Oligoflexus sp.: one gene and its partner. The protein of the gene in region 1 binds, or shares a complex with, the protein of each later gene. Links are inferred from orthologs where the notes say so. Each region holds a gene or a part of one and is shown on either strand. Other genes may lie near its edges.

Region 1 (4,104 bases):
TGCTGTCCCGTGAGGATAAGAGAAAGCGCCTGGCGCTCATTTTTGAATCCTTCGCGGGCTTTCGCTCTTTGATCACGCGGGAGCCAGTAAAAGCTCTCCTCTTCCATGCTGTCGGGATCCATGGAATAAGCCCCTTGCCATTCGAGTCCCTCACTTATTTCGCGTCTGAGCATCAGAGCCAGATAGGCTTTATGATCACGATCCTTGAAGCGTTCGCCTTCACCGAGTCCTGCAATCAGAGTCCAGGAATTCGCGGGACGCTCCGTATCGATCACGCTCATGCGCAAAGCCGTCTGATTCCAGCCGCTATCCTGAAGAGCATGCGCAAAACTCAAACCGCTGGCATCGGGAATCAGTGTGGCGGCATTCCAGTTTTCGAGGCTCACTTCGACCGCATCACTGGCCCTGAAACGCAAAGCATAGCGATCAAACCAGGTGCGACGCGGCGGTAACCTTTGATCCAAACGATCATAGGTATCCTCCCACGTTGGTTTTTCAACAAGTCCCGGATCCCAGGCCAGCTGCAGCGAAAGCCGCTCGCTCAGGAAGGTCCGCAGTCCGAATTGAAAATGATTGAGTCGTGGGCATTTGGTACCACAGGTGACCTCGCCTTCCACGAAGAGACGTCGGGGTTCGGAGGCGTCTTCGGTTTGAGCATAAGCTGCGGTTCCCAGCATGCCCGTCACGAGCATGACTCCCGACGTCAGTCTTCTGACAAATGATGAGTACAATTTTTGACTCCCCGTCACGCTCTTGACTCCTGTCGTCAGGGCTCTGACGCCTTGCTTTGGTTCAATCCCCAAAAGAATCGACTTTATCCTATGACTATCGCAAACGCTCCGCAAGCGCTTGCTTTTGCAAGGATGCACGCAGCTTTTTACAGCTTCTCGTAAAAATTGGACGCGTCGAAGCCTTGGCACATCTCTTGTAATCCTGACCCTGGCTCAACAGGAGTATTTATGGCAGAAGAAGGCAAAAAAGAAGAGAAAGAAAAAAAAGAAGGTGAAGCCCCTGCCGAGGAAAATCCTGAGCAGGAGGCGAAGAAGCGCAAGAAGAAGCTTCTGATCTTCGCGATTCTCGGCGTTTTGCTGATCGGTGGAGCAGGCGCGGGTGCCTTCATGTTCCTGAGCGGAGGCAAAAAAGCCGACGAGCATGAAATTACGGCCAAAGGCACCGCGGGAAAAGCGGATGAACACGGCGGCGAGAAAAAAGAAGAAGGCAAAAAAGCCGACGCGCCCGCCGAAGATAAAAAAGAAGAAGGCAAAGGTGAAGAGAAGAAAGCTGAAGGAGCCGGAGAGCATAAGGAAGGTGAAAAGGCCGCTGAAGGGCAGGCTGAAGGCGAAAAGAAAGCCGACGGCACGGCAGCGGACAAAAAGGACGCCAAGCCCCAGCTTGATATTGATTTCGGCGACACCTATAAAATGGCTGGATTTAACATCAACCTCGGCAACGCCCTGGAAAACCGCTATGTGCGGCTCGAGATTTCCCTTGAGTATAAAGGCGGCGATGCAACCAAGCAGGAAATTGAAAAACGCATGCCCCAGCTCCGCGATGCCATCATCGGCATCCTGCAGCGGAAAACGCGAGAGTTCCTTCTGGCGCCGGATGGCAAGGAAGCGCTCCGCAAAGAGATCCTGACCCGGATCAATCGTTATATGAAGACCAAGGTCGAAGCGGTTTACATCACGGATATGTTGATCGAGTGAATGAGCGGTTCCCTTTGATCGAATCACGAGGAGTGGCTGATGAGTCAGGTACTGTCCCAGAGCGAAGTCGATGCCCTTTTATCCGCGGTCTCGGATAATCGCGTCGACTCCGATGATGATGGCGGCCCTGAGGGCCTACAGAGCGGCGTCGTCCAGTATGATCTGGCCAACCAGGACAGGATCATCCGTGGTCGTATGCCCACGCTCGACATCATTCACGACCGCTTCATCCGCCTTTTCCGGGTGACGCTGTCCAACGCCCTGCGGAAAATGGCCAACCTCAGCGTGAACTCGACAGGTCCGCTGAAGTTCTCGGAGTTCATGAACTCCTTGCCTTTGCCTTCCTGTCTGAACATTCTGCGCCTCGATCCTCTGCGCGGCGCGGCCGTGATGGTGATCGAATCGAAACTGCTCTATGCGCTGGTCGACAGTTTCTTCGGCGGCAACGATGTGCCTTACACCAAAATCGAAGGCAAGGACTTTACCCAGATCGAAATCAAGATCGCCCGTCGCGTGGTCCTTTCCGCGATCGACGATCTGGAAAAAGCCTGGGAACCCGTCTATCCCCTGAAGATCGGTTATAGCCGTACTGAAATCAACCCGCAGTTCGTCGCCGTCGTGCCGCCTTCGGACGTTGTGATCGCCACGACCTTTGACGTCGAACTCGAAAAGGTTTCGGGAACGATCAAGATCGTGATTCCTTATTCCACGCTGGAACCGATCAAATCCAAACTCTCGGTCGGTTTCCAGAGTGAGCAGCTCGAAGTCGACTTCATCTGGATCAACCGGGTGAAGGAGCAGATCATGCAGACCACGGCGAACATCGTCGTGAAGCTGGGGGAAGCGAACATTCAGGTGCGTGACCTCATGAACCTGGAAGTCGGCGACATCATACAACTCGATACTGATGCCACCATGCCGCTCAACGTGATGGTCGAGGGCATTCCCAAATTTAAAGGCATCCCTGGTCTTTTGCGCGGCAATCGCGCGATCCGTATCACTGAATCCATGTTTGAAAGCTGAGGAGTCTCGCGATGGCTGATGATTTAAATCCGGAAGATTTTGGTTTAGGTGGTGATTTGGACGACGCCCTTGCGGCCGCTGCTGGCGGTGACGACGGTGGTGGTAAAGGCGGTGGGGACAAGGACGAAAATATCGTCATGACTCCCGAGGACTCGCGCCTCGCCCGTACGGACTTTTCGAAGCTGAAGATGATCCTCGATGTCCCGCTGAAAGTTTCGGTGGAACTCGGCCGCACCAAGATGCTGGTGAACGATCTTCTGCAGCTTGGTCAGGGTTCGGTGATCGAACTCGACAAGATCGCAGGGGAGCCCATGGAGATTCTGATCAACGATAAGCTCGTGGCCATGGGTGAAGTCGTGGTGGTGAACGAAAAATTCGGTGTGCGTTTGACCGACGTCGTGTCGCAGTTTGGTCTGGGTGATATGAGTCATAACGCCTGATAGAGAGGGCTTTCGCATGTTGCGGTTCTTTGCTGTGGTCTTATTGATGTTTGGTACGCGTCTTTACTCGCAGGAAACTCCGGCGAGCCCGACGCTGATGATGATGGGTCCCATCGATGGCGAATCGGATCAAAAATCATCCATCATCACCGTGCGCTATGATAGCAAACCAGGCTTCCCCAAACCCAAGGTGGAAGCCATGGGAAGCTTCATCCAGGTGACTCTGCCCAACACCATGGTGCCTAAGCCAGGGCAGTTCGTCGAGGCCAACAGTCCCTATATTCGCAAGTTCGCCGCGTTCCAGCTCGATGAGCAGACGGCGGGTTTGCGTCTCTTCGTAACCAAGGAAGCTGCGCACCTCGTCGGCGCTGTGACCACGGATATCCTGGAAAATCGCGTCGTCGTCATGCTCGATCATGCCGAAGCGGAAAAGCAGCTGCTGGCGCATTTTGATGGCGTTCCTGTCACGGGTGGTCCGACGGCGGAAGAGGTGGTGCAGAAAACGGAAGTGCGCAGCGATATTCCTGATCCAGCCAAAACCCAGGTGGTGGCCAAGGAAGCCCCTGCAAAAGCACAGGCAGCGGCTCCTGCTGCGGCAGCGGCCCCTTCCTGGAGTGATGGTCTTCAGGAAAAGCTGGTGATGGTGACCATTTTCATGGCGGTGATGCTGGCGCTGATGATCGGTATGAAGAGCTGGCGCCGCGTGATGACCAAAATGCCCGGCGCTCCCGTCCAGGATTATTCGCTGAAAACTCTGGCCACGCATGCTGTGGGTCCCAAGCAGAAACTCACCGTCGTGCAGGTCGGCCAGGAGCAGATTCTGCTCGGAGTGTCCCCGGACAATATCAATTTTCTGACCTCGCTGAAAAATCCCAACGATGCGCAGCCGCGTATGGCGATTGATCCTGCGCTGTTTCAAAAGCAGGCTCTGCCGA
Region 2 (2,869 bases), on another replicon or contig:
CTTTCCCGGCACCAGATTTTCACTTCGATATAAGGCGCGTGCGGCCTGTACCCTGATACCATCGTCGATCCTGCGATGGCGGCCTCGACGATTTCGCCCACGGCCGATTCGCTTTTGCCGATCAGATGCCAGCGGAACAGACGGAAAGCATCGCTGTCGCGACCGAGCTCCAGGAGCTGTCTTTCAATGCTGCTCTTCCAGATGGCTTTGATTTCCTCGGGCGGACCGGGAAGGATCCAGACCTGGAGGTCCTTTCTTTGCAGATAAAAAGCGTCGGCTGTGCCCGCGGGATTATCAAGGACACGCGACTGGCTGGGAAAATAGCACTGCTGCTTATTGGATTCGGGCGGTGTAATGCCGAGCATCTGAAAGCGCTGGATAATTTTTTCCCAGCTGCCGGATTGGAATTCCAGAGTATCCCCCCACCAGCGGCTGACCACCTGCCGGGTGATATCATCGGTCGTCGGACCCAGTCCGCCGGTGATAAAAAGCAGCCGCGTGCGGGCGGCTGCCAAATTCAAGGCGTCGGTCATTTCCCGTTCATCATCGGGGACTGCCAAATGCCAGACGGGGTTCATCTTCAGATTGACGAGCTGATCGGCGATCCAGGCGGCATTGCTGTTCACGATCTGCCCGGTGCTGACTTCGGTGCCGATGGTGAGAATACTGGCGCGTAATGGTTCCATATTATTCTCCGTCCCCAGGGGAATGACAAAAGCTCCGGCGTTGCGGCCCAGGGTCTGGCGGCAAAGCTGTAGGTGAGCATAAAAGAGCAGAGGTCCTGTGTCAAAGCCTTGACAGACTCTGCCTTTTGACGCCTTTGTGGCATACAATAGAACTGTCAAGGTTTACATGGCAGGAGTTCCCGGTGGCAACCAATAAGTACAGTGGCGCGCAAAAAGCAGCGATTCTTCTTCTCTCTTTCGGTGAAGAGATTTCCGCCGAAATCTTCAAGAGCATGACCGAGTTTGAGATCAAACGCATCGGTAGCGCCATGAGTCGCCTCGGGCGCCTGGAGCAGGAAATCATCGACGAAGTGATGATGGAATTCTACGGAATCCTGCAGCAGAACAAAAAGTTCTTCTATGGCGGCAACGACTTCACGATGAAGGTCATCGGCAGCGCCTTCAAAGGCGGCGAGGCGGATGAACTCATTGAGCAGTTGGCGCTCGGTTCATCGGCGAACCTGGATGCCCTGGAGCTGATTGATCCGAGGACCCTGACCAACTTCATTCGGAACGAGCATCCGCAGACGATCGCTCTGATCCTGGCCCACCTTGATCCGCAGAAGTGCGGCGAGGTCCTGAAGCTTTTGCCGGAAGCCTTGCACACGGAAATCATCCTGCGCATCTCGAACCTGGATGCCGTGGCTCCCGAGATCATCGACGAGATTGATGATGTTCTGCGCAACGAAATTCAGGCCATGGGTTCGATTTCGAGCCAGAAGATCGGTGGCGTGGAGCCCATCGCCGAGATGCTCAACCTTATTGATAAGGCCACGGAAGAGCAGATCCTCGACAACCTGGAAGAACGTGATCCGGATCTTGCCGAGCAGATTCGTCAGCTCATGTTCGTCTTTGATGACCTTGCCAAGATTGATGATCGCGGCATCCAGGAAATCATCAAGAATGTGAAGCCCGAGCAGTGGATGACGGCCCTGAAAACAGCGTCCGAAGCCGTGTCCGAGCTGGTATTCCGCAATATGTCCGAGCGTGCCGCGAAGATGCTGAAAGAGGATATGGAGGCGATGGCCGCTGTGAAGCTTTCCGACGTGGAATCGGTGCAGTATGAAATCGTTCAGGTGGCGCGGAAGCTGGAAGAGGAAGGCAAGATTATCATTGCTCAGGGTGGTGAAGCGGCTTACGTTTAAGCCGGGATTGATGCTCTTTAACCCTCTGGAATCCTTGGGACAAATTCGAAATATCTTAAGGAATTCCAAGCCTTGGCCGAAGCTGAATCGTAGCGCAAAAGCGCCCCAAGTACGAGGAAAGCCATGGCCAATCAGAACCGTCAGCTGCTGAAGAAACGCGCGCAAAGGCGGGAACTTTATCTGGGTGAGAATGTTCGTGCGTTTTTGATCCTGGGCGGTTCGCGAACGGTGGGTGGCGAGGTGATCAGCCTTTCGGAATCAGGCCTCGCTTTTGTGTGCGAACCTCAGGTCGATGCCGAGCTGCCGATCGGCCGCGTCGTGCAGCTGAAACTCTATTATGATGCCCGCCGTTATTTTACGACCTCCGTGGAAATTCGGAATAAGAGCGTTTTCAGCTCACAGGGCTCGCAGTATCTGCGGGTCGGTGTGTCGGCTGCGGCCGGTGAATCGGTGAGCGATGCCGAGGATCTTGTGAAGAAGGTGGAAGCATCCATCAACCTTGGCATGGATACCTGCGGTTTCCTTGAAATTGAAAATCCCATGTTCTTTGATGAGCATGATTACTTCAGCATCCGTGCGGTGCATCCTGAATTCATCCTCGTCGCCCCTTTGGAAAATCGACACTTTCTTTTGCCTGGTCAACCCGTGGAAGCGCGATTCAACATCCCCGGTTCCACCTCGTTCGTGGAGGACCTGATCGTCGATCGCTCCGTGCCCGATCGCGACTGGTGGGCGTCGGATGTTCTGATGCTGAACTTCGCGCAGAAGTCGGAAAAGACTCTGGCAAAGATCGCGAAGATGGCCATGATTCAAAAACCGCAGCTGCATGTGCAGGAGATCATGAAGGCCGGGTTTCCGATTCCCTATCTGGATTTTTTGCTGCGGGTCCAGTTTGCTGCGCGTGACAAGGATGATCCCCAGGTTGCGATGCTGAAGAGCAGCTTCTTCGCGCCGGGGCCCTACCTTGCGGAGCAGGATCTGAAGAGCGCGCGGGTGCTG

Evidence for each region. The genes of interacting proteins can lie anywhere in the genome.
Region 2: the proteins of fliM (region 1) and fliG are in contact, whole or in part, in a crystal structure (PDB 4QRM), measured with the Thermotoga maritima proteins. The link is inferred for Oligoflexus sp. from one-to-one orthologs. Residues at the interface, in WP_004081085.1 of Thermotoga maritima: Tyr124, Leu127, Asp128, Ile130, Met131, Gly132, Gly133, Pro134, Glu136, Pro139, Arg141, Thr144, Glu145, Ile146, Glu147, Ser149, Ile150, Lys153; in WP_004082903.1 of Thermotoga maritima: Phe122, Ser125, Glu126, His127, Pro128, Gln129, Thr130, Val133, Glu157, Arg161, Leu164, Leu165, Arg167, Ser169, Glu171, Val172, Glu175, Ile176, Asn179, Lys182.

Annotation. Positions count from the first base shown.
Region 1 is NZ_DASTAT010000140.1:79,613-83,716, forward strand. The notes cover bases 950-3,737. They hold fliM (flagellar motor switch protein FliM), read left to right. Parts: upstream 950-1,745; coding sequence 1,746-2,729; downstream 2,730-3,737. Other genes in these bases: VFO10_RS29370 (flagellar basal body-associated FliL family protein), read left to right, coding at 960-1,706; fliN (flagellar motor switch protein FliN), read left to right, coding at 2,741-3,169; VFO10_RS29385 (flagellar biosynthetic protein FliO), read left to right, coding at 3,186-3,737. Outside these bases: VFO10_RS29365 (hypothetical protein), read right to left, coding at 1-731; more of VFO10_RS29385, read left to right, coding at 3,738-4,104. UniProt on the Bacillus subtilis protein: One of the proteins that forms a switch complex that is proposed to be located at the base of the basal body.
Region 2 is NZ_DASTAT010000115.1:40,867-43,735, forward strand. It holds fliG (flagellar motor switch protein FliG), read left to right. Parts: upstream 1-868; coding sequence 869-1,870; downstream 1,871-2,869. Other genes in the region: VFO10_RS25085 (competence/damage-inducible protein A), read right to left, coding at 1-686; VFO10_RS25095 (PilZ domain-containing protein), read left to right, coding at 1,994-2,869. UniProt on the Bacillus subtilis protein: One of the proteins that forms a switch complex that is proposed to be located at the base of the basal body.